Regions from separate parts of the Sporosarcina sp. P3 genome, predicted to be linked through region 1. Evidence: riboswitches for the same ligand, from Rfam matches in the RefSeq annotation. Region 1 holds a riboswitch; each other region holds the start of a gene.
The links. Region 1 has a riboswitch for cobalamin ahead of metE (5-methyltetrahydropteroyltriglutamate--homocysteine S-methyltransferase). Riboswitches for the same ligand answer to the same signal wherever they lie in the genome.

Region 1 (6,261 bases):
AGTAAAAGGTGATGTGACGACAGCCGAACCGGTCTTAGTGAGAGTTCATTCGGAATGCTTAACAGGCGATGTCTTTGGGTCGTGCCGTTGTGACTGTGGCCCGCAACTGCAAGCAGCTCTCTCTCAAATAGAAGAAGAAGGGCGCGGTGTATTGTTATATATGCGTCAAGAGGGCAGGGGGATAGGCTTGATCAATAAACTAAAAGCCTATGAACTGCAAGAACAAGGCTATGATACGGTAGAAGCGAATGAAAAACTAGGATTTGCAGCGGATTTACGTGATTACGGTATCGGCGCACAAATTCTTCGGGAACTCGGCATTACGCAAATGCGTTTGCTGACGAATAATCCAAAGAAAATCGCTGGCTTAAAAGGATATGAACTAGAAGTGGTGGAACGCGTTCCAATCCAGCTGCCATTCAATAAGGCGAATGAAAAGTACTTACACACAAAAGCGGAAAAACTAGGTCATTTATTAACTTTATGAGGAGAGATGAAAAGTGGGTAATTTATTCGAAGGACATTTAGTGGGTACAGGTTTAAAAGTGGGGATCGTCGTTGGACGGTTCAACGAGTTTATCACAGGGAAGTTACTTTCAGGTGCACAAGACGCGTTCAAACGTCATGGCGTAGAAGAAGCGGATGTAGACATAGCATGGGTTCCAGGTGCATTTGAAATCTCGTTGATCGCAAAGAAAATGGCGGATTCAAAAAAGTATGATGCGGTTATTACGCTTGGCACGGTCATCCGCGGGGCAACTCCTCATTTTGACTTTGTTTGTAATGAAGTGGCAAAAGGGGTTTCCCAAGCAAGCTTGCAATCAGGTATTCCAGTGATCTTCGGTGTGCTAACGACGGATACGATTGAACAATCGATCGAACGTGCGGGGACTAAGGCTGGTAACAAAGGCTGGGACGCAGCGGTTTCCGCTATTGAGATGGCGAACCTAACGAAGCAGTTTGATTAATTAATAAATATAGATAAAAAAGGATGTCCCAGAAGCTACTTCATGGGATATCCTTTTTGTAATGTCTAATTCAAATCCAAATGCTGGAGCATAAAATCTCTCGTAAGTGCCTATGCAAACTACTTTATATCTAACTCCATGCGAACAAAAGACAGTCCTAGAAATCTACACAATTTCTAGGACTGTCTTAAATTCATTATTTCACTGCTACTACGCCTAACTTTTCTCGTGCTTGTACAGTAGCGATCACCATGTTCTTTAATGCTGCAACTGTCTCTTCACGCTTTCTTGTCTTCAAGCCACAATCCGGATTAATCCAGAACTGGTTAGGTTCGAGTACTTCAAGCCCTTTGTTGATAATCTCTGTCATCTCTTCGACTGCAGGGACGCGTGGACTATGGATATCATAAACGCCTAGACCGATTCCTTTGTCGTAATGGTACTCATTGAAAGCCTCAACCAAATCGCCGTGACTACGAGAAGTCTCAATAGAAATGACGTCTGCATCGAGTGCGCTAATCGCTTCGATAAAGTCATTGAAATCACAATAGCACATATGCGTATGAATTTGCGTCGTATCTTCCACTGAAGCAGTAGATACGCGGAATGCATTGACGGCCCAATCTAAATAGTGTTTCCACTCAGATCTCTTTAAAGGAAGACCTTCGCGAAGTGCCGGCTCGTCAACTTGGATCATATGAATGCCAGCTGCTTCAAGCGCTTCAATTTCCTTACGCAAAGCGAGTGCAATTTGGTTTGTTACTTCTTCTCTCGACAAGTCGTCACGAACGAATGACCAGTTTAAAATAGTGACAGGACCCGTGAGCATTCCTTTTACTTCATGATCTGTAAGGGATTTCGCATAAACAGATTCTTCCACAGTCATAGGTTTAGTGAATGCAACGTCTCCGAAGATGATTGGAGGCTTAACACAACGTGAACCGTAGGATTGTACCCATGCTTTTTCAGTAAAGACAAAACCATCAAGCTTTTCACCGAAATATTCCACCATGTCTGTACGTTCGAATTCGCCATGTACCAAGACATCAAGACCCAAGTCTTCTTGAATATCGATCCATTCTTTAATTTCAGCATGAACGAAATCTTTGTATTGTTGATTCGTAATTTCACCTTTTCTCCATTTATTCCGTGTAGCCCGAACTTCTGGCGTTTGTGGGAAACTACCGATTGTTGTAGTAGGAAGGAGTGGCAATTGGAATTTTTCTTGTTGCTTCACTTTGCGCTCCGCAAATGGGAGATTGCGCTTACTGTCAGAAAGTAGGCTTCCAGAAGTCGCTTCACGTACCTCTTTATTATTGCGAGCAGGAAGGGCATTAAATGCAGTCAATGCTGCTTCGCTGTCTTCAAATACTTTAGTGAATTTCTCTTTTCCATATTTTAGAGCTGTTTGAATCGTCCTGACTTCTTCCAGCTTCTCGTCGGCAAATGCTAAAGCGTTCAAGATTGTTTGATCTAGTTTCTGTTCCGAGCGAGTCGTGACAGGTGAGTGGAGCAAACTACATGAAGGTTGAATCCACAATTTATCGGGTGAAACTTGCTGTTGGATGGTTTCGGCCAATGTAAGCTTTTTCTGTAAATTGGAACGCCATACGTTGCGTCCATCTACAATCCCTGCTGCAAGTACTTTGTCTGTTGGGAAACCATGTTGCGTCAGATGATCTAAGTTTTTCTCGCGTCCGTGGACGAAATCGAGTCCGATCGCTGAAACGGGTAACGCAATCGTTTCCGTGTAATGTTCCACTGCATCAAAATATGTCTGTAGAACAATATGCAGACCACTCAGATTTTTCGTTAATTGTGAATAAATTTCTGTAACAGTTTTCATTTCATCTGAGCTAATAGATGTACATAGAATTGGCTCATCGATTTGAACCCATTGAACGCCTTCGTCTTGTAATTCCTGTAGTACCCTTTGATAGAGTGGGATCAATTGCAGGATAATAGACGGCACATCATGATCTTCAAACCCTTTGGATAACTTGAGTAATGTATAGGGGCCAAGTAGAACAGGTTTACCTTCAATACCCAGTTCTTTCTTCGTTTCACGATAAGCAGTTAGCGGTTTATTTTCAGTTAACTGAAAACGCTGGCCTTCGTATTCGGGCACGATGTAGTGATAGTTCGTATTGAACCATTTCGTCATTTCGGAAGCTACCGCCTCATCATTACCGCGAGCCATGGAAAAGTATGTGGAAGTGGAAACTTGTCCACCTTTCCAGTTAAATCGTGAAGGGATGATTCCGAACATTGCAGACGTATCAAGTACCCGATCATACAATGTAAAATCGCCTACAGCAATCAAATCAATTCCAGCATCTTGCTGTTTCTTCAAGTTCGCCAAGCGGATCTCTTTCGTCGTTTTCAGAAGATCGTCTTCTGAAATCTTCTTTGACCAAAATGCTTCGAGTGCACGTTTCCACTCACGATTCTCACCTATGACGGGATAGCCCGCTATACTGCTTTTTACCATCGATACATTCCCCCTTGATTTTTTGTAATAAAAAAACATCTCTAGGGGAGATGTTAGAAAAGCGAGTGCATATAAAATAACATGCTAAAAACAGCATGTGTTTATAGACTACGTCTGTCTAACACTTCCCTATTCATCGTAGGATTAAGCGTTATGAAAAATAGGCAGGTATCTGGCTGGACGCATTGGCGTCTTCACAGTGGCGGGACCGCTCCAAGAAAAGGATTCCCCTTTAAGAAATGAAAATATTTTCATTCCACCTACTTTTCAAACTATTCAATTCAGATGATTGTCTCTAAAGCTATCACATGCGAAATAGTGTGTCAACTTGCTATCTAAATTTACAGGTGGGGCTCCTTAAAGTACAACTAGCGAAGAGAAGTGATGAAATAGTATAAAATCTTTACTGTTATATAACTGTTGTAAAAAAATTGACTCAGACGTAATTCACCGTGATGTGAAAATTTTCACAATTCAGTTGAAAGTCAACTAGACTTTAGGTATGATAGGTACTAACACGTCTTCAAGTGAAGAAATCACTCGTTTGTTATGTGTCGATTATGAATTGACAGGCTATGGGGTGTTGCCGAATAATGGACGATGATAGGTGTTCATCGCTATATGTTATACAACAGAATAGCGCAAAAAATTATTAAGGGGTGGCTTATATCCATGACAAACTATGAAAAAGTAGGTAAATTGCAAGTCGCAACAGAACTATACAACTTCGTAAACGAAGAGGTTCTTCCGGACTTAGAAATCCAACAAGATCAATTTTGGACAAACTTTGATTCGCTCATTCATGAACTTGCTCCTGAAAACAAAGCGCTATTAGAAAAACGTGATGAATTGCAAAAGGCCATTAATGAATGGCATCAAAATAATAAAGGCGAACTTGATTTCGCTAAATATAAAGAATTCCTAGAAGAAATTGGCTACTTAGAGCCTGTACCTGAGGATTTTAAAGTAACAACAGCAAATGTTGACGATGAAGTCGCAAACCAAGCGGGTTCTCAATTGGTAGTTCCCATCGATAATGCTCGCTATGCATTAAATGCCGCGAATGCACGATGGGGTAGTCTATACGACGCACTTTACGGATCGGATGTTATTAGTAATGAAGCGGGTGCCGAAGCTGGAGTTCAATACAATCCGATTCGCGGGCAGAAAGTAATTGATTTCGCGAAGAAATTGTTAGATCAAGCAGCACCTTTAGCTAAAGGTTCTCATGCGGAAGTGACAGCTTATAAAATTGCAGAAGGTAAACTTCAAATGACGCTTGAAAGCGATCGCACGACTCGCTTGCAAGATGAATCCAAGTTCGTTGGATATAATGGACCTGAAGAGGCGCCGACTGCCGTTTTGTTAGTGAACAATGGATTGCATATTGAAATCGCTATCGATCGTAATGATCCAATCGGTAAAAGTGATAAAGCGGGTGTGAAAGATCTTGTACTCGAAGCGGCACTCTCTACGCTGATGGACTGTGAAGACTCTATTGCTGCAGTAGATGCTGAAGATAAAGTTGGCGTCTACCGTAACTGGCTTGGTCTAATGAAAGGCGACTTGGAATCAACGTTCAAGCGCGGAAGTAAAACAGTTACAAGAAAATTGAATGCTGATCGAACGTATACGAGTGGAGATGGACAAAAGCTGACATTACGTGGTCGTTCATTGATGTTCGTACGAAACGTAGGTCATTTAATGACTAATAATGCGATCCTAGACGAAAATGGTAATGAAGTACCTGAAGGAATCTTAGACGGTGTTCTTACATCCTTGATTGCTACACATAATTTTAAAGAAAACGCAGAGTTTAAAAACTCCCTTCATAATTCTATTTACATCGTGAAACCAAAAATGCATAGTCCAGCTGAGGCAGCGTTTGCGAACAAACTATTTGATCGTATTGAAGATCTACTAGGTGTTGAGCGAAACACAATCAAAATCGGAGTTATGGACGAAGAGCGCAGAATGTCACTGAATTTGAAATCTGCAATCCATGAAGTGAAAGAGCGTATTGCATTTATCAACACTGGATTCCTCGACCGTACAGGCGACGAAATCCATACATCTATGGAAGCAGGTCCAGTTATTCGCAAAGCAGATATGAAAACGTCTAACTGGTTATCCTCCTATGAGTCTGCAAACGTAGCAGTAGGAATCGGAGCGGGTCTGCCTGGACATGCACAAATTGGTAAAGGCATGTGGGCTATGCCTGACTTAATGGCTGCAATGCTTGAACAGAAAATTGCTCATCCGAAAGCGGGAGCGAGTACTGCATGGGTTCCATCACCAACAGCTGCAATTATACATGCATTGCATTACCATGAAGTAAATGTTAAAGATGTACAAGCCGGGATTGACAGTTCAATCGATTACCGCGATGGTATTTTGGACGTTCCATTAGCACCTAATGCGGATTGGTCTGCTGAGGAAGTGCAATCGGAACTTGATAACAACGCGCAAGGTATTTTGGGCTATGTAGTTCGTTGGATTGACCAAGGTGTAGGGTGTTCAACGGTTCCTGATATTAACGACGTCGGATTAATGGAAGACCGTGCAACATTACGTATTTCAAGTCAACATATTGCGAACTGGTTACGTCATGGCGTTTGTACGAAAGAACAAGTACAAGAAACTTTAGAGCGTATGGCGAAAGTAGTAGATCAGCAGAACGCAGATGATGAATTGTATCAGCCGATGGCACCGAACTATAATGATTCCGTCGCATTCCAAGCGGCGTCTGACCTAATATTTAAAGGGGCAGAACAGCCAAGTGGATATACAGAGCCGATCTTG
Region 2 (6,261 bases), on a different contig from region 1:
CATACGGGCTCAGGGAAGTCGACTCTATTGCTTCATTTGAATGGGTTGCTAAAGCCGTCTGAAGGTATCGTCCAAATAGGTGACACGATGATTACTGCCCAAACTAAAGGTAAGCAGATGAAGGAAGTACGGCACCAAGTAGGGATTGTGTTTCAGTTCCCTGAACATCAGTTATTTGAAGAAACAGTTGAAAAAGATATCATGTTCGGTCCCATAAATTTTGGTGTGCCGAAAGAAGAAGCAAGAGCTCGCGCACATGAATTAGTGAAACTGTTAGGTCTGCCGGATGATGTGTTGCAGAAGTCTCCTTTCGAACTGTCAGGAGGTCAAATGCGGCGCGTTGCGATTGCAGGTGTCTTGGCGTTCAAGCCATCTGTCTTGGTCCTTGACGAGCCTACAGCGGGGTTGGATCCTAAAGGTCGTAAGGAGATTATGGAGTTATTCCATCATTTGCATAAGACGGAGAGTCTAACGACCATTCTTGTGACCCATAGTATGGAAGATGCGGCACGTTACAGTGATCGAATCCTGGTGATGCATGAGGGGACAGCCGTGATGGAAGGGACGCCTGAAGAAATATATAGTATGGAAGACGAGCTTCATTCATTTCGACTCAGCATCCCGCGTTCCGTGCGTTTTCAGCGTGAGATTGAAAAGATGAGTGGTCAACGTTTCGATCGTATTGCACTTACGGAAGACATATTGGCACAAGAATTAGCAAAAGCTATTGCAAGAAAAGAGGAGCGGCCATGTTAGAAAAAATGATTATAGGCCGTTTTATTCCAGGTACATCCATTGTGCATCGTATGGATCCTCGTTCCAAATTGCTCTTTGTCTTTCTGTTTGTAGTAGCGGTATTCTTGGCTAATAACGTTGTGTCCTATGCCATTTTGCTTGGCTTCACAGCATTTGTTATTGCACTTGCCCGAATTAGACCGTACTTTTTGATTAATGGATTAAAACCAGTCATTTTTTTGATCATTTTTACTCTTCTATTACATATTTTCTTTACACGCGAAGGACCTATTATATTTGAATGGAAGTTTATCAAAATATATGAAGAGGGATTGCGAATGGGTATATTTATATCCATCCGATTTTTAGTTCTTGTTTTGATTACGACAGTATTGACACTAACCACTTCACCGATCTCGATTACGGATGGATTGGAAACGTTGCTCAATCCTTTTAAAAAGCTGAAATTGCCAGTACATGAGTTGGCATTGATGATGTCCATATCACTACGTTTTATTCCAACCTTGATGGATGAAACGGATAAAATTTTAAAGGCACAATTAGCTAGAGGGTCTGATTTAAGTACCGGTTCCATCAAAGAACGGGTGCAGGCAGTCATTCCGTTGCTTGTCCCACTATTTGTTAGTGCGTTTAAGCGTGCGGAAGATTTGGCGATCGCTATGGAAGTGCGTGGCTACCGTGGTGGAGAAGGTCGCACAAGGTTCCGTCAGCTGTCTTGGCACATAAGGGATACTGCTGTTCTGATCACGTTTGTGCTATTAGTAGGTGTATTGCTGTGGGTGAGGAAGTGAATAAATTGAAACGAATGAAAGCAACTGTTTCGTATGACGGGACGTATTTTGCCGGCTATCAATCGCAACCAAACATGCGGACAGTTCAAGCTGAGATTGATAAAGCCCTTGTTAAATTGCATAAAAACCCGACATCACACGCGGTAGCAAGCGGACGAACCGATGCCGGTGTTCATGCGTTAGGTCAGGTCATTCATTTTGACACACCTCTTGATTTAGGTGATCGTTGGCTGATGGCATTGAATGTATTGCTACCTAAGGACATTCGTATAACTGCGATTGAACAGGTGTCTAAAGACTTTCACGCCCGTTACGGTGCAAAAGGCAAAACGTATCGATATAAATGGTCCTATGGAGAATTGCAAAGTCCATTCGAACGTAATTTTGCTGTTCATTTAGGTAGATGGAATCCGGATATAGAACGAATGAAGGCAGGTGCTGCCTATTTAATCGGTACACATGACTTTACAAGTTTCTGTTCGGCGAAGACCGCTACTTCGAATAAAGTCCGCACGATCCGAAAACTAACACTTGAACGGCATCAGGACGAACTAGTTCTTGAAGTGGAAGGAGATGGATTTCTTTACAATATGGTTCGTACGATTGCTGGTGCTTTGTTAGCAGTCGGCATTGGTTGGGACGAGCCTGAAGATATCCAAAAAATACTCGAGGCGAAAGATCGCCAAAGAGCAGGGAAAACTGCGGCGGCACACGGTTTGTACTTACTAGAAGTCACATATTGAAGTCATGGCAACTAATCCTGGCGTATACATAAAAACGCTTGACTTTATTGGCAATAAAGGATAACATGATAAATGGTATTTCAATAACCCCACAAACAAGCCCCGGAAGTTTATTTGTGTTTAGGGATAGAGAAAACAGGGAACAGATTTGATATTTTAGGAGGAAATACAATATGCGCACAACATTCATGGCTAAAGGTCACGAAGTCGAACGTAAATGGCTAGTTGTCGACGCTGAAGGACAAACGCTTGGTCGTCTTGCTTCAGAAGTTGCAACTCTTTTACGCGGTAAACATAAACCAACGTTTACACCACATGTTGATACAGGCGATCACGTCATCATCATCAACGCTGAAAAAATCCAATTGACTGGTAACAAGTTGAAAGATAAAATGTACTACCGTCACTCTGGTTACACAGGTAGCATCAAGTCACGTACTGCTCTAGAAATGCGTACAAACTACCCTGTAAAAATGCTTGAACTTGCGATTAAAGGAATGCTTCCAAACGGTCCTCTAGGTCGTCAAACAATCAAGAAATTACACGTATTTGCTGGTCCAGAACATCAGCATGCAGCACAAAAACCAGAAGCTTTCGAGCTTCGCGGTTAATTAAGAGGAGGAAACCCACTTGGCACAAGTACAATATATCGGCACTGGCCGTCGTAAAAGTTCAGTAGCTCGTGTACGTCTAATTCCTGGCGAAGGCAAAATTGTCGTCAATAATCGTGACGTAGAAGACTACGTACCATTCGAAACACTTCGTGAAATCATTAAACAACCACTAGTTACAACGGAAACACTTGGAAGCTACGATATCCACGTTAACGTTCACGGTGGAGGTTACACAGGTCAAGCAGGCGCAATCCGTCACGGCGTTGCTCGTGCATTGCTTACTGTAGATCCTGATTTCCGTGCAGCACTTAAATCAGCAGGATTCCTAACACGTGATCCACGTATGAAGGAACGTAAAAAATATGGTCTTCGCGGCGCTCGTCGTGCACCTCAGTTCTCAAAACGTTAATATTGATTTCATATCAACCTTTACAACCTCTTTCCGAGTTTTTGGAAAGAGGTTTTTTAGAGTTTTAAATTTCTTCCCGTAATTAACACTGTAGTCTATCCTAATAGTTCATAACCCACTAATTCAAGTAGTGAGTAGTTTGTAAATGTATAGCTATGCTTGACTTTGACTGCGATATTCTAAAATGTAAAGATTTACTGAATGCCTCTAGCTTGCGATCATGGTTGCACTGAGGACGAGTTTTCTTGAGAATAGAAAACAAAGAAATTCAGAAAGAAGAGATAGTCTATCAGAAGGGTATAGAAAATAAACCAAAGTAGGTTTGTAGATTAGAAGATTATGTGTTATATTTATGAAAATTAAATAAACTAATTTAAATAAGTGCTCACATTGTGAGTTAAAAGGGAAACTAGTGAAATTCTAGTACAGCCCCCGCTACTGTAAATGCTGATGAAATTACAATACCACTGAGAAATTGGGAAGGTGTAAGAGTAAAGTGAAGCTTGAGTCAGGAAACCTGCTTATTTAAATGACACTTTACTTTTCGGTGGGAGAAGTATGGGCGGGACAATAATATTAATTGTTTTTTTTAGTATGACTTCTAATATACTTTCACGTGCCTACACTCCCCTGAAAAGGAGTGTAGGCATTTTTATTTGGAGGGAAATCATGAAAAAGGGAAAAATTTATGTCGTCGGCTTTGGTCCCGGTGCTACTGAACATATTACGGGACGGGCATTAGACGCACTGCAAGCAAGTGATTATATTATTGGTTATAAAACGTATGTAGAGCTGATTAAGCATTTGGTAACGGCGAAGTCTATTGTCAGCACAGGAATGACTGAAGAAGTTTCACGTGCACAAGATGCTGTTAAGAAAGCGGAGGCAGGCGGTATTGTCTCAGTAATTTCCAGTGGTGATTCAGGTGCGTATGGCATGGCTGGATTAGTGTATGAGGTGCTGGTCGAAAAGGGCTGGACTGAAGCAGAGGGAATTGATGTAGAAATCGTTCCAGGTATTTCAGCTATTAACTCATGTGCAAGCTTACTGGGTGCACCTGTTATGCATGATTCTTGTACGATCAGTTTGAGTGACCATCTGACACCATGGACTGTTATCGAAAAACGTATTGAAGCTGCCGGGATGGCGGATTTTGTCATTGCTTTATACAATCCAAAGAGCGGACGCCGGACGCGTCAAATTGTAGAAGCACAGAATATCTTACTAAAATATCGCTCCCCTGATACGCCTGTAGGCCTGGTGAAAAGTGCGTATCGTGAAAACCAGCGTATTGTCCTAACGACATTATCGGAAATGCTTGAGCATGATATTGGAATGCTGACGACTGTCATTATCGGTAACTCTTCCACTTTCTTTTATGATGGAAAGATTATTACACCGCGCGGTTACCAACGTAAATATACGTTGGGAGAAGGTAAACAAAGTTTAAAACCGCATCAGCGTTTGAAAAAGGAAGCAGAACCATGGGCGCTTGATCAGGAAACCGGAGAGGCGCGGTCAGGATATGAGGAAATCATAAGTAAGGTGCCCGAGCAGGCTCCTGTGCAAGAACCAGAGCCAAAAGAAAAGGTTCAGTCAATGGATATGGCATTAAAGGCTTTATCTATGGTTTCAGAAGAAGAAGTGGAAAACCCATTTTTGGTGAGGCAGCCGATCGAGAATATATTTGAATTTTCCGTTTCGCCTGGTGTTGCTAATAAAATGATCACAGCAGAACAGATGCTGGTTTTAGCTGAAGTCGTTGGTGAGAAAGGCACATTGGAATATACACCGGATCATCGTTTTATTGTAAAAGTTACAACAGATAATCCTGAAGCGATTGTTGAAAAACTTGAAAACGAACGCTTTACAGTCATGCCGGCAGGGGAAGTCTTAAAAGTTAAAGCGTGTGATTTTTGTTACGGAGAAAAGGCGGATTCTATCCCATATGCGGAAGAAATCGCAGCAAAGTTTGAAGGGATGAAGCTTCCAAAGCAGTTGCATGTCGGGTTCAATGGTTGCGGCATGGCATGTTATCGCCCTGTGTTTGACGACATTGGAATTGTTTACCGAAAGAAAAAGTTTGATTTATTTATTGGAGCGAAACCGGTTGGCCGTACTGCTCATGCTGCCCAGCCAATCGCTGAGGGAATTGAACCGGATAATTTAATCCCGTTGGTCACCAAAATTATAGAAGAATATGAACAAAATGCACACCCTAACGAACGTTTCTTTAAGTATTTTAAACGTGTTAAAAAAGTACTGAACTATGACTATTACGACATGAGCTGCAAGATTGAAGTAGAGCCGGCGCCTTGCGGGGATTAGGAGGAAGTTATGATTTTATTTTTAGCAGGTACCAGCGATGCAAGGGCCTTAGCCATTCATTTGCAGAGTCTCGGCCACTCCCTGATCGCCACAGTAGTAACCGATTCTGCTGCAGAAAGTTTAAAAGCAAATGATATCGCGTATCAGGTGGGCAGGTTAACGGCGGATGATATGGAGGAGCTGATTCGAAAGCATGAGATGACTTGTGTTGTGGATGCCAGTCATCCTTATGCGGAGGAAGCTTCGAAAACGGCTATGAAAGCGGCTAAGGCATGCGGTGTTCCATATATTCGCTATGAACGTCCGAAGGAAAAGTTTGTTTCTCCACTGATTACGGAAGTTGAAAGTTATGAAGAGGCCGCCAAGCTGGCTCAAACACATAAAGGAACGGTTATGTTGACTACGGGAAGTAAGACGCTGGAAGTGTTTGCGGACTATTTATTGCGTGATGAAATTCGCTTGATCTGCAGAATGCTCCCAAACATAGGGAACATGGAAAAGTGCGATAAGTTAGGAATCAAACAAAAGGATATTATCGCAATACAAGGACCGTTTTCTGAATCACTGAATAAGTCGTTATGCGAGCAATACGACGTGACGTTAATGATCACCAAGGAAAG
Region 3 (6,261 bases), on a different contig from region 1:
TGTTTTACAATAAATCGAAAGCGAGATGGAATTATGAGCCTCCACGCATGTGAGGTAACGAATGAAAATTGGCAGGAAGTTGCCTATTTATCCGTACATGAAAACCAAAAGAACTTTATTGAAAGCAATTCATTTTCACTAGCACAATCTCAATTTGAACCAGAATGGAAGTCCATTGGCTTATATGATGGAGAAGAATTAGTCGGTTATGCGATGCACGGTCGTGAAGCGGATGGCAACGTATGGCTTGATCGTTTTATGATAGATCAGCATCACCAAGGTAAAGGTTATGCTAGCAGATTTCTTAAACTTCTCCTTACGAGAATGGAAGAAAAGTATCAATGCGACAAGATTTTTTTAAGTATTTATCCAAGTAATAAAGCCGCACAGCATGTATATGAAAAGTTCGGTTTTAGGTTAAATGGTAAAATTGATGATGTGGGTGAATTCCCTTGTCTTATTATGGAACTTGATCTACAAAGGAGCCCTGTGCAATGAGTTCTTCTTCACCCAAATTCAATCAATTGGATACTGAGCCTGTAGGACGTATCTTTTTACGTTATTTAATACCGTCAACTGTCGGTATGTTACTAATGGCCATCAACATTGTGGCAGATGGCATTATGGTCGGTAATCGATTGGGTGCAGAAGCATTAGCGGGAGTCGGAATTTCGGCTCCCGTTTATACTATCTTTTTTGCTATTTCTTTGTGGATTGGTATAGGCGCCGCTACGAAATACTCTATGGCGATGGGTGCCAAAGATGTGCAAAAAGCTCGTTCGATTTTCACACATGCGATCGTCTCTATTTTCTTATTCACCACTATAATAGGCTTGACCGCCTTTATTTTTAGAGATCCGCTAGCGTATGCGTTAGGAGCGAATACGACCACTTTCCCTTATGTATCACAATACTTATTTGTGATTTTACTGTTTGGTTTTATCTTTACTGTAGAAAACACGTTTAGCATTTTCGTGCGCAATGATGGAGCACCGAACCTTTCAATGGCCGGGTTAATTGTAACGTCCGTCGTGAACATCATCTTGAATTATGTGTTTTTATTCATTCTAGATTATGGCGTCGCCGGTGCTGCAAGTGCTACAATTATCGCTTCCTTTTTGGGCATGTTAGTACTAGTCACCCACTTTTTTAAGAAAAACAATAATTTAAAACTAATTCGCTTACGATTCAATAGAAAGCTATTCCTAGCTATTCTATTCATTGGTTTTCCGAGCTTCCTTTCCGAGTTGGGAATCTCTTTTTTTACTATTACGCACAATATTGCATTCGAACGGATGGCTGGTACGGAAGGCGTTGCGGCGTTCTCTATTTTGAACTATGTGCACAGTGTTATGCTGATGCTATTCCTAGGAATGGGCGGCGCGATTCAGCCGCTGATCAGTTATTATCAAGGCTCTGGTAATCGAGCACGGATGAAGGAAACTGTAAAAAAGGCCACTCTTACTGTCATGATCGCGGGCGCTGTGTTTTTCCTTGTCGGCCAATTCGCAGCAGGGCCTATCGTATCGATTTTCGGAGACTTCCCACAAGCCGTTAGAGATTTGGCTACTACTGGAATTAACCTGTTCTTCTTCGCTTATTTGTTCACAGGTACGAACTTTGTCATGATGACCTATTATCAGTCTGTCGGCAATGTACGGATGGCTACTTGGATCACCGCGTCACGTGAAATCATCGTCATGTTAATTTTCCTAATGATTTTACCACGCATTTTCGGATTAAATGGTATTTGGTTGTCCATTCCTGCTTCTGAGCTTGTCGTATTTATTAGTGTGTATTTACATCAAAGGAGCGCTACTCGACATTCGTTCATCCACTAAACATTGATCTATAGAACGGGACGGTAAGACCGACATTCCAAGCGGTGCGTTCCGTCGAATTAGTGTCATTCCGTGTTGTAGTAGCAGTGTAACATTATTTTTGTTCATTTCATAAATAAGCGTGATATACTGAAAGAGCAACTGAATATCGTGTTAGAGATAGGTGCGTTTATTTTTCTTAAACGCTTAAAAGGGAAATCGGTGAAAAACCGATGCTGTCCCGCAACTGTGAGTTGGAGTATAATTCGTTACCACTGTTTTACCGCAAGGGAAATGGGAAGGTGGATTATACGATGAAGACGAGCCAGGAGACCTGCCTAGATCAGTACACACCAATACCCTACGCGGATAGGAGGTGTCAAGTGCGGCTTATGAAAAATCATACACAAGCCGACGTACGAAAAAACGGAATCAGGACATTCATTAGGTGGCTTCGATACAGTTTCTATCGATCCAACGTAGATGTATTTCCTGCCGAACCGTTTACTTCGTCATGGCTTCCCACTTAACATCCTTCCAAGCATTTACCGGACGGATGTTTTTTTATGTCAACGAACCAATACACACACGATGAGGAGAATGATTCATGCACAATCAAACAATTGATGACTTTACAAACTTACTAAAAGATACACTGATGTCGGACCGAGTGAGCACTCACTCCACCCCCCTCTCTTTACTAGTAAAAGATATAAAAAAACAGATTTTCGAAGATCAGGCGAATAACACTGCAGAAAAAATTGTGCAACTAGCTAATTTGGATAAAGCATATCAAATTGTGGTTACTGAATTGGTAGGTAGTAACTAATTCATAGTAAAATCCCCCTGACTTAGATGTGTCAGGGGGATCACTTGGTTATAAAGAATCTTTGATTACACGTTTATAGTTCAATACGGATAGCAAGCCAAATATAGAATATAGTACCGTGTAGATGAACATCACAATAATCGTAGGTGCTAACATTTCCGTACCGAATAGGAACCAGCCGGATTTCACAGCAAAATAGCTGTGTAAAAGACCGACGACCAATGGAATGCCGAAATTAAATAGCTGCTTTCGTTGAACCCCTTTAAGTAAATCCGTTTGTGTAAAGCCGAGTTTACGAAGAATAGTGTAGTTCGATTTTTCATCTTCACTTTCGTCCATCTGTTTAAAGTATAGTATACAGCCAGACGTAATAAGGAAGGCGAGACCGAGGAATCCCACGATGAACATGATCATGCCCGCACCTTGCATTTGTTCAGTTCTTTCCTCAAACTTCGATTCATGTCCTGCCCAGTCGTTTATTCCCAACACACTAAATAATTCATTTGCTTTTTCTAGATCATTTTCATTGTCTATATCCACTCCATGATACTCTGTAAATTCAGATGTTATAGACGGATCTTTATCTTTATTCATCTTCCCGAATACTTGATCATCCACCACTGCGACAACGAAAGCATAGGTCACACGCGTTGGAAGGACAGCTGTTTTTTCTATCCCTTTCAGTGTTAGATCATACATATGCTCTTTGCCTCGAAATACGATTTGCTGGTCTGTTTGAAATTTCATGAAATTTTCCGTCAAGCTATCGAAGTTAATGAAGAGTACTTCCTTCTCTGCTACATCTATTTCCGACAATCCTTCATCACTAATGACAATCATTTCTGTGTCGGTATAACTCATATTTTGACTCTCCCCACCAGGAATAGATAGCACTCTCAATAAATCCACAGGTGTAGTCAATAGATCAACAGCTGTCTCAGTATAAGAAATATTTTTACTTTCAAGTGCCTGTGTAAATTCCTTTGCACGTGTAGTATCAGGAATAGTGAAGTCGGCCGGAATAGTTCGCTCTACGGTCTTCTCTACTGAGTAGTATGATATATAACTTAACGACAGTAACGCTATGGATAGCGCAGATAATGAAGTAATAATCATTAATAGAAAGGAATTTGATTTCATTCGAAACATAATTGAAGAGAGAGACAGCACGTCGTTAACGTTCAGATACCCCCCTTTATGTTTACGAATCAGATTAAAGATAAAGCTGACCGAGCCTTTATAGAACAAATAGGTTCCCATGATTACTGAAGCTAGTATGATGATCATGACCAGAAATAGCTGATCACCAAGGAACACACTACTAAACAATCGGGATGATAAATAATAGCCGAATACAATGAGTAGAATACCCAACACACCGATGACCGCCTGGAATACTGTCATCTTTTTGACCCGCTGTTGCGTCACAGTCGTTACACGGAACAAAGATAATATACTTTGCCGTTTAATGAATAGCGCATTCATGATCAAAATTAATACGAAGATTGCCGCAAACACAATCAATGTCCGAACCAAAGCTTCTGAAGAGAAACGTAAGGTTGCAACATCCGTTACACCAGTGACCTTAAATAAAATGAGCATGAGTAATCGTGACATCGAAAATCCTAAGAATAGCCCGATAACGAGAGAACCTACGTATAATACAAAATTCTCTACACTTAAAATACGGAAAACAGTTCCTTTTGTCATCCCGATCAATTGGAATAATCCAATCTCTTTACTGCGTCGTTTAATGAATAGATTGTTAGCATATAGCAAGAATACAGACACGATCACAATCAGAAAAACTGAACCTGATTTAATAGCTGCAGCACCTTTCACTCCTCCTGTTGCATCGTCCAATGCCGGATCGAATTGCAACGTGACAAATGAAAAATACAAACCTACGCTAAAAACCAAGGCAAAGATATACACATAATAATGTTTAAGGTTTTTCTTGATATTGCGGAAAATCAGTTGATTAAGCGTCATGTTGCACACCACCCAACACACCTTGCGTTTTGATGATGTCAGTAAAGAATTCGTTACGCGTCTGATCTCCTTTATTTAGTTGCGTGTAGATTTGTCCATCTTTGATGAACACCACACGTTCACTAAAACTTGCGGCGAGAGGATCGTGAGTCACCATGACAATAGAAGCATTCCTCTTCCTATTGAGATCACTTAGTTTGTTCAACAAATCGGATGCCGCTTTTGAATCGAGAGCGCCTGTCGGTTCATCCGCAAAAATAATGCTCGGATCATGGATGAATGCTCGTGCTGCAGACGTCCTTTGCTTTTGCCCACCTGAAATTTCGTTCGGGTATTTGGCAGCAATTTCGGAAATCCCCAATTCCTCCGCCACTGCATGAAATTTTTCATCGGCTAGTTTTCTAGAAACTTTCTGCACCGATAGCGGAAGCAGTATATTTTCTTTTACTGTTAGCGTATCGAGTAGATTATAGTCCTGAAAGATGAAGCCGAGATGACGTTTTCGGAATTCTGCCATTTGCTTCTCTTTCATCTCGTTGAGGTTCTGCCCTTCTATGTTGATCGTTCCTTGGCTGACGCGATCAATAGAAGAAAGGACATTTAACAAAGTCGTTTTCCCCGAACCCGATGCTCCCATGATGCTGACGAATTCACCTTTTTGTACTTCAAGGTCCAGTGCACGTAATACTTCCTGTTTATTGAATGTATTGCCGTATGTTTTATAGACTTTCATTGCTTGTAAAATCACCATATCCATCACTCCTTGTTCATTCTATCTTAATCAATGTATAGAATTTTCTCCTGCCTTTAATATGACAATTTTAAAAAGCATGTGACGATGCTGTCACATGCTTTTACATACGTGTCATACGAATCATTTCGTTTTCTTTCGCAAAAACCAGCGACAACCGAGTACCTTTCCCTACTGTCGACTCTACTTCCATCGTAATCAACAAGGATTCTGCAACTTGTTTTGCCAAGTACAGCCCCATTCCTGTAGCGGCATGATTTGGATGGTTTGCTGTACCAGTAAAGCCTTTATCGAATATACGAGATACGTCTCTTGGCGCGATTCCCTGCCCAAAATCTTCAATCGATAACGTGGTGATGCCATTCTGGCTAGTACACCGAATACGTACGTCCGAATCCTCACTGTATTTCACTGCATTCGTCAGTAATTGTCTACTAATGAAGCCAAGCCATTTGGCATCGGTCAGTACGTCTATTGTTTCCAATGATACATCAAAACCGATTCGTTTTTGCATACACCATTGCTTTAATGATTTTATCTCCTGAAATAGCAACTTCTGTACATCGACTTTTTCGATATACAAATCATTCTGGATGAATGGAATACGCTTTTGATGAAGTTGCTGATCCAGTAGCAAATGAATGCGAAGCCACTCATACATCAACTGTGAACGAAGCGCAGGGTCTTTTGTACGTTCGATCATTAATTGCAACGTCGTCAAGGGTGTTTTCACTTCATGTATCCAATTCAATATGTCATCTTTTTCTTGTTCTAAATCGGTTTGCAATTTATCCAACTGGTTTTTATACACTTGAATTTGTTCGGAAATTTTTTCGTGAGTAATTGTTTCAAAAGGACTGTTAGCTTCA
Region 4 (6,261 bases), on a different contig from region 1:
ACCCGATCCCAATCGACGCGGTCATTATTGGTATTATCGATTCAACAGAAGTAAAGAGAGGTGATATACATGAGTCAAGCGATCGGAATGATTGAGACAAAAGGATTGATTGGATCGATTGAAGCAGCAGATGCAATGGTAAAGGCATCTAACGTGGAGTTGGTATCACAAGAGATGGTAGATGGTGGTATCGTCACGGTCATCGTTCAGGGGGATGTCGGAGCAGTTCAGGCAGCTGTGGATGCAGGTCGTGATGCAGCAGCGCGTGTTGGAGAGTTGCTAGGTGCGCATGTGATCCCGCGTCCTGATGATTCAGTATATGGCATGGTGAAGCCGCTAGTGCCAACTACTCCAGAAATTCCAAAAGTAAAGAAAGCGGTAGAAGTGAAGAAGACGCCGAAGAAAGACTGAGGGCGGATAACTAATGAGCGCTTGTGTTACGTGATAGAGCGGTCAAAGCATGACTATGAGCGGATATCTACGTATATGAGCGGTTACACGCAAGGTATGATCGGATAATCATTTCTTATGAGCACTTACGAAGTTTTATTGAGCGAAAACTCATTGATCATATTGAAATCTATAGAAAGGAGTGGTTTCCATGGCTTTCAAACGACATAAAATTGCAGTCATCGGAGCGGGTCATACAGGTGCGACTGCTGCATTGATGGCAGCGCAGAAGGAATTAGGGGACATCGTATTGGTCGATATTCCAGACCTCTCCAATCCTACCAAAGGTAAAGCACTGGATCTCCTTCAGACAAGTCCTGTGCAACAGTTCAATTCCCGTATTACAGGCACTTCAAATTACGAGGATATTGAAGGCGCTGCAATGGTGATCATTACAGCCGGCGTCGCGCGGAAACCAGGTATGAGTCGTGATGATTTAGTTGCGACCAATGCGAAGATTATGCGTTCTGTTTCTGAACAAGTGAAGCGTTACGCACCAGACAGCGTGGTGTTGATTTTAAGTAACCCGGTAGATGCGATGACATATGTTTGCTATAAAACAACCGGTTTTCCTAAAAACCGCGTAATCGGTCAATCGGGTGTGCTGGATACTGCCCGTTTTAATACGTTCATCTCGGAAGAATTGAATATTTCCGTAGAAGATATTTCCGGCTTTGTCCTTGGTGGACATGGTGATGATATGGTTCCACTTGTGCGTTATTCTTACGCTGGAGGCATTCCATTGGATAAAATCATTTCGAATGAACGATTGGAAGCAATTGTGGAGCGTACTCGAAAAGGCGGCGGCGAGATCGTCTCGTTGTTAGGTAATGGTAGCGCGTATTACGCACCTGCGGCGGCTTTGGTGGAGATGGCGGAAGCAATTATAAAAGATAAGAAACGAATTATGCCATCTATCGCTTATTTAGAAGGCGAATATGGATATCAAAATATTTATTTAGGCGTTCCTACTGTTTTAGGTGGAAATGGGATCGAGAGTGTAATTGAACTCCCATTAACAGCGGAAGAACAAACAGCTCTCGATCATTCAGCTGACTCTGTCAAAGCAGTGATCGACATTTGCGAAAAGCAAATGTCTTAATCACTATTGATCTCTCTAAGTCGTAACGAGGACTTAGGGAGATATTTTTCTATAGAAAGAAGTATTTCGGAGTGCATTTCATTCATTGAATGATAGAGAAGTCATATGTTCATTTAAAAAATTCACAATAGTTAATAGAGAATTATAATTTCTTTATTTACTTATAATTTTATTTGTGATACAATAAACAGAATTAACTGAATTATGAAATATGCCTTTACTATATATAATCGGAAACATATAAAGAATGTTCTCTCCTATGACCTTTGAATGTAAGCGCTACCATTTTTTATAAAGGCAAAGGACATATTCTTTTATATCCCGACAAGGCATATACTAAGAAAAATACAAATCCAGGAGGTAATTTTAATGCAAAACAACCACTATCAAAACAATTCAACACTACCAGAGCAAAATGAGACGTTTTATTTGATCACAGGTTACTCAGAGAATGGTTTCATCCATGGGATTACGTGGGAAGAAGCGTATGTTCAAGGATTGGCGGAGTGCGGCTGTCTATGCGAACAACAACTAATGTAAGTAATGAAGAAAGCTCGATACAGGGTGCCTAGCAAAAACGATTGTGGATGGACTCACAGTAGTTTTGTGCATAGGTACCCTGTTAAGTTATGCCTTGCTTCTAAATAAAACAAACGCTACCACCCTCTATGTTATCCATGATAAAATGAATTCAATCAAATAAACGAGTTTGCACGATGCGTTGGTACCTATCAAGGTATAAAAGGGAATCCGTAAACCGGAGCTGTCCCCGCAACTGTACACACGGACGACCGTTAGAATTAGCCACTATGGAGACATGGGAAGGCACTAACGGAAGGATGAAGTGAAGCCAGGAGACCTGCCACGTTTCGTAATAGCAACACTTTCTTCGGGGGTTGAGGAGTGGGAGCAAAAAAGGTATCTGTCTCTATGTTTTTTGCGTGGAGTATATTCAAACTACCTGAATTTGTTTCCTCATTCACAACTATTGCAATCATCTTGCCGAAGAGGCGGAATGATTGTTTTTTGTTGTTTACGAAAGGAGACCGCAACATGAGAGTATATGAACAGACAAGAGAACATTTACATGAATATGCGTTGTTGCAGATATTGTATAAGCAAGCAGAACAACAACGTGGAAGACCCGTGTATTCAGGATTTCATCAAGTAGTAAGGAAATTGTTACAGGACGGGTTATACGGTCAATGGATTTATAACTATTCAGTAAGTGAAATCAAATGGCTTGGCTTACAGATTGTAGCGGAACGTGATCAACTGATTTCTTCTGAGCAGTTGCAGCAATATATGAATGAATTTGTCACGTCCGATTATGACGATAAAAGGTTAGGACTGCCTCAGGAAAGACTCATGCTCATAGCTATGGCCGCCATGCAAAATGAAACTGTCCAGCGCTTGCAAAAAGTACAGGAAGCATATTGGATACTGAGTCATGGCTATGTGACTTTGCCAGCTGAAATTATGTCCTTCTTCGGAAAGTCATTCTATCAGCGAAAGACGGGAGTTCGGCAATATGCTATGGATATTGCCGACAGTAGAATTGCATCATTTTTATCAAGTAAGGTAAAAGAAAAGCATATACGTATACCCGATTATTTTATGGAACAAGTAAAAGCATGCAGCTCTTGGAGTTTATTTGATGCTGAACAAGTAGAACGCACTTTTGGATGCCCACTTGGCAATTTTAACTTTGAGCGATTCTCTCGTGTCGCTGACGTTTCTTCTATTGCACATAAAAAGGTTTCTGCCATCGGTTTAATGAAGCGACTACTTGGAAGTGAGGGTGTTGTAGTGCATTTTCATAATCATGAACAACAAGAAAAGGCAGTGCTACATTCGTATATTCAATTACCACATGTTATGCGGGAAAAAGAATTGGTACGTACTTGTACCATACTTGTACGTTTGCTAAATGGCATTGAGAGTATATGGGGACGTACTATACAAATTGAAGTGGTAGGATGGGAAACCGCAATAGCTGACCAGCAAATTGGTTTACATTCAAAAAAGGCTACCCAGTTTATTGAAAGGGTAGCCCGAGAAATAAACTGCTACTTGGAGGCGGCATCCTGTCAAAGCGGAATGAAAACACCTCTACGTAAAGCAGCTACAGTCAAGCCTCGTTCGATAAACCAGGCAACCAAACAACAGCAAATCGCGATGATTGACCGAATAACTGCAGAACAGCGACATACTGATCGAGGTGGATCTGTCACGCTAGGAAAGTCTGCCACCATTGAAACAGCAGAACTGTTGCAACTACTTATAAAGGCATGGAGCGGTAGAATTCCAGAAGTCCGACTTATCTGAAACCTCTCTATTGTAGTGGAAACTAAAGTAACGTAAACTTAGTAGGAGTAGCAGTTTCCATTCGAGGTGAGACAAGTGTTTCAATTTGATACATTAGGACATGAAATGGTAACGGAATTATCGAATCTGATACGACAGCAAGTGATTTTAACGGATCGAAGAGGCTTTATTCAAGCGAGCACAGAACCAGCTCGAATCAACCAGTTCCATGAAGGAGCACTGCTAAGCATGCGTCAGAAAATGGTGCTTCGCATGGGGGATGACGAAGTAGGGCGTCTACATGGGGTCCGTAGGGGAATCGTCTTGCCGATTATCATTGCAGATGAACCGATTGCCGTACTAGGCGTAACGGGCGATCCAGACGATATTCACCCGCAGGCACAGCTGATTTTACGCGTAGCAGAACTGTTCATTCAAGATTCCATGAAACGAAAGCAGAAGGATGAAAAAGTGCGTGATGTGGAGTTTTTCGTCTTTGACTGGCTGACAGGAAAGAAGAAAGATGAACGGTTTATGGAGCGGGGGGTTCTGCTCGGAATCGACGTTACACTCTATCGTCAAGTGGTGGTACTAGAAGTACTGGATTTATTGGAACAGTTTACAGTCGAAGAGATAGAGACATTTGCGTCGATTCAAAACATCCATCCTTCCATGAAGATGATCCGCTGGGCACAAAATAAAATTTTATTATTATTACCTGAAATGAATCAGCAAACAGTAAAAAACGAGTTAGAGTTCTTATTGCTTCATATAAAACGGCGCAAGAAAGTACGGGTGGTCGCAGGTATAGGAGCATCCACACATTATTTCGACTTAGCTAAATCATTTGCGCAAGCAGAACGAGCTGTTCATGCTACAAAGGAATCGGGTGATATTGTCTTTGAGCATGAACTGCGTCTGGAAATTGTATTGCAGAGTATTCCCGATGTAGTAAAGCAGGAATTTTTAAAGCGCACAGTTGCACCACTGAAGGATCATCAAGACTTGCTGGATAATTTGACGGTATGGTTTGAAGAAGACCAGTCAATGCAAAATACCGCGCAGCGTCTGCATATCCACAAAAATACATGGTCTTATCGTCTGCAAAAGGTCGAGCAGTTAACAGGATTATCTGTGTCCAGTACGCATGATGTCTTTCTACTATACTTGGCTTTGCGTTTAATGGAAGAGCAGTCGTTTAGTAAGGAATAAGTGGTAAATTGCTTCGCTTCCGATAGGGGAATCGAAGCTTTTCTTATTGGATTGGGCAACAGGTTATTTTTTTCAGTTTTATGTCTTATTCATGGTAGGATTAATCTGTGTCTCATCCCAAGGGTGTCAGGAGGATTGTTTTGAACAGAATCAGAAACATTACAACATGGCAGTGGATCTTGTTTTTGATCGTAGCAATTTGCTGTCTCGGTTCCATTGCCTTTGTCAATCAAAATCATTCATTCTATGACCGACCGATCGCTAAGGTGATCGATACAACAATAAAGGAAGAAACTAGCGTAACCGATATGCATGGCAATGAAGATACGCTATTTGTCCAGCAGATCGTAGCTAGGATTATGAACGGCGAAGAAAAAGGGCAAGATGTCCAGTTGGTCAATGAGTATTCCTCTTCTGGTGCGTACGATCAGCAGTACCATATAGGAAATGAAGTATTTATTTCCATTGATTCCAAAGTTGGAGAGCAACTAGCAGGCAGTATTACAGACGTAAAACGTGATAAATACGTACTAGTCGTTGCGTGGATATTCGTCTTTACACTACTAATTGTCGGGCATAAGCAAGGGCTATTAGCGATAGTAGGTTTTGTGTTGAATGTCTTGGTACTATCATTCGCTTTAGATATTTATGTGAAATATTACGAGGTCAGTTTACTTGTAGTTTGCGGATTTTGTATCCTGTTATTCACCACCATTTCACTCCTGCTCGTTAGTGGCCGCACTGAAAAAACGTATGCGGCAATTGTAGCTACGCTTGTCGCAACAGTCATATCTCTTTCCATTACATCTCTGGTCATATGGATTACATCGGGGAACGGGCTGCGTTACGAGGAAATGCAGTTTTTGACGCGTCCTTATCATACCATCTTTATGGTAGGGCTATTTATCGGATCGCTCGGTGCAATCATGGATGTGGCCATTACGATGTCGTCTTCGATGTTTGCATTATATGAAAGAGATCACACGATATCTGTTAAAGCGCTGAGAGCATCTGGCCTAGATATTGGCAAAGACATTATGGGGACTATTACAAGCATTCTATTTTTTGCTTACATCAGTGGATCCATCCCTATGTTGATCCTTTATTTGAAAAATGCTTCTCCCGTAGGCTTTGCGCTTTCAATGAATTTGTCGTTGGAATTAGCACGTGCGTTAGCTGGTGGAATTGGA

Region 2: linked by a shared signal. The riboswitch ahead of cobJ (precorrin-3B C(17)-methyltransferase) and the one ahead of metE (5-methyltetrahydropteroyltriglutamate--homocysteine S-methyltransferase) in region 1 are both predicted to bind cobalamin.
Region 3: linked by a shared signal. The riboswitch ahead of CSV61_RS14335 (hypothetical protein) and the one ahead of metE (5-methyltetrahydropteroyltriglutamate--homocysteine S-methyltransferase) in region 1 are both predicted to bind cobalamin.
Region 4: linked by a shared signal. The riboswitch ahead of CSV61_RS05605 (ribonucleotide reductase N-terminal alpha domain-containing protein) and the one ahead of metE (5-methyltetrahydropteroyltriglutamate--homocysteine S-methyltransferase) in region 1 are both predicted to bind cobalamin.

The regions. Positions count from the first base shown of each region.
Region 1 is NZ_PDZE01000012.1:18,866-25,126, reverse strand. It holds gene CSV61_RS13535 (bifunctional 3,4-dihydroxy-2-butanone-4-phosphate synthase/GTP cyclohydrolase II) at 1-487, shown strand, start outside; gene ribH (6,7-dimethyl-8-ribityllumazine synthase) at 501-968, shown strand; gene metE (5-methyltetrahydropteroyltriglutamate--homocysteine S-methyltransferase) at 1,165-3,459, opposite strand; cobalamin riboswitch at 3,606-3,738, opposite strand; gene CSV61_RS13520 (malate synthase G) at 4,132-6,261, shown strand, end outside.
Region 2 is NZ_PDZE01000003.1:120,181-126,441, reverse strand. It holds gene CSV61_RS04895 (energy-coupling factor ABC transporter ATP-binding protein) at 1-756, shown strand, start outside; gene CSV61_RS04890 (energy-coupling factor transporter transmembrane component T family protein) at 750-1,547, shown strand; gene truA (tRNA pseudouridine(38-40) synthase TruA) at 1,553-2,290, shown strand; gene rplM (50S ribosomal protein L13) at 2,464-2,901, shown strand; gene rpsI (30S ribosomal protein S9) at 2,921-3,313, shown strand; cobalamin riboswitch at 3,676-3,852, shown strand; gene cobJ (precorrin-3B C(17)-methyltransferase) at 3,983-5,641, shown strand; gene cobK (precorrin-6A reductase) at 5,651-6,261, shown strand, end outside.
Region 3 is NZ_PDZE01000014.1:11,200-17,460, reverse strand. It holds gene CSV61_RS14345 (GNAT family N-acetyltransferase) at 34-498, shown strand; gene CSV61_RS14340 (MATE family efflux transporter) at 495-1,841, shown strand; cobalamin riboswitch at 1,986-2,176, shown strand; gene CSV61_RS14335 (hypothetical protein) at 2,428-2,649, shown strand; gene CSV61_RS14330 (FtsX-like permease family protein) at 2,698-4,641, opposite strand; gene CSV61_RS14325 (ABC transporter ATP-binding protein) at 4,631-5,392, opposite strand; gene CSV61_RS14320 (sensor histidine kinase) at 5,496-6,261, opposite strand, start outside.
Region 4 is NZ_PDZE01000003.1:263,501-269,761, reverse strand. It holds gene CSV61_RS05620 (EutN/CcmL family microcompartment protein) at 1-95, shown strand, start outside; gene CSV61_RS05615 (BMC domain-containing protein) at 70-411, shown strand; gene mdh (malate dehydrogenase) at 602-1,552, shown strand; gene CSV61_RS16705 (hypothetical protein) at 1,922-2,092, shown strand; cobalamin riboswitch at 2,258-2,432, shown strand; gene CSV61_RS05605 (ribonucleotide reductase N-terminal alpha domain-containing protein) at 2,606-3,880, shown strand; gene CSV61_RS05600 (CdaR family transcriptional regulator) at 3,956-5,071, shown strand; gene CSV61_RS05595 (YibE/F family protein) at 5,206-6,261, shown strand, end outside.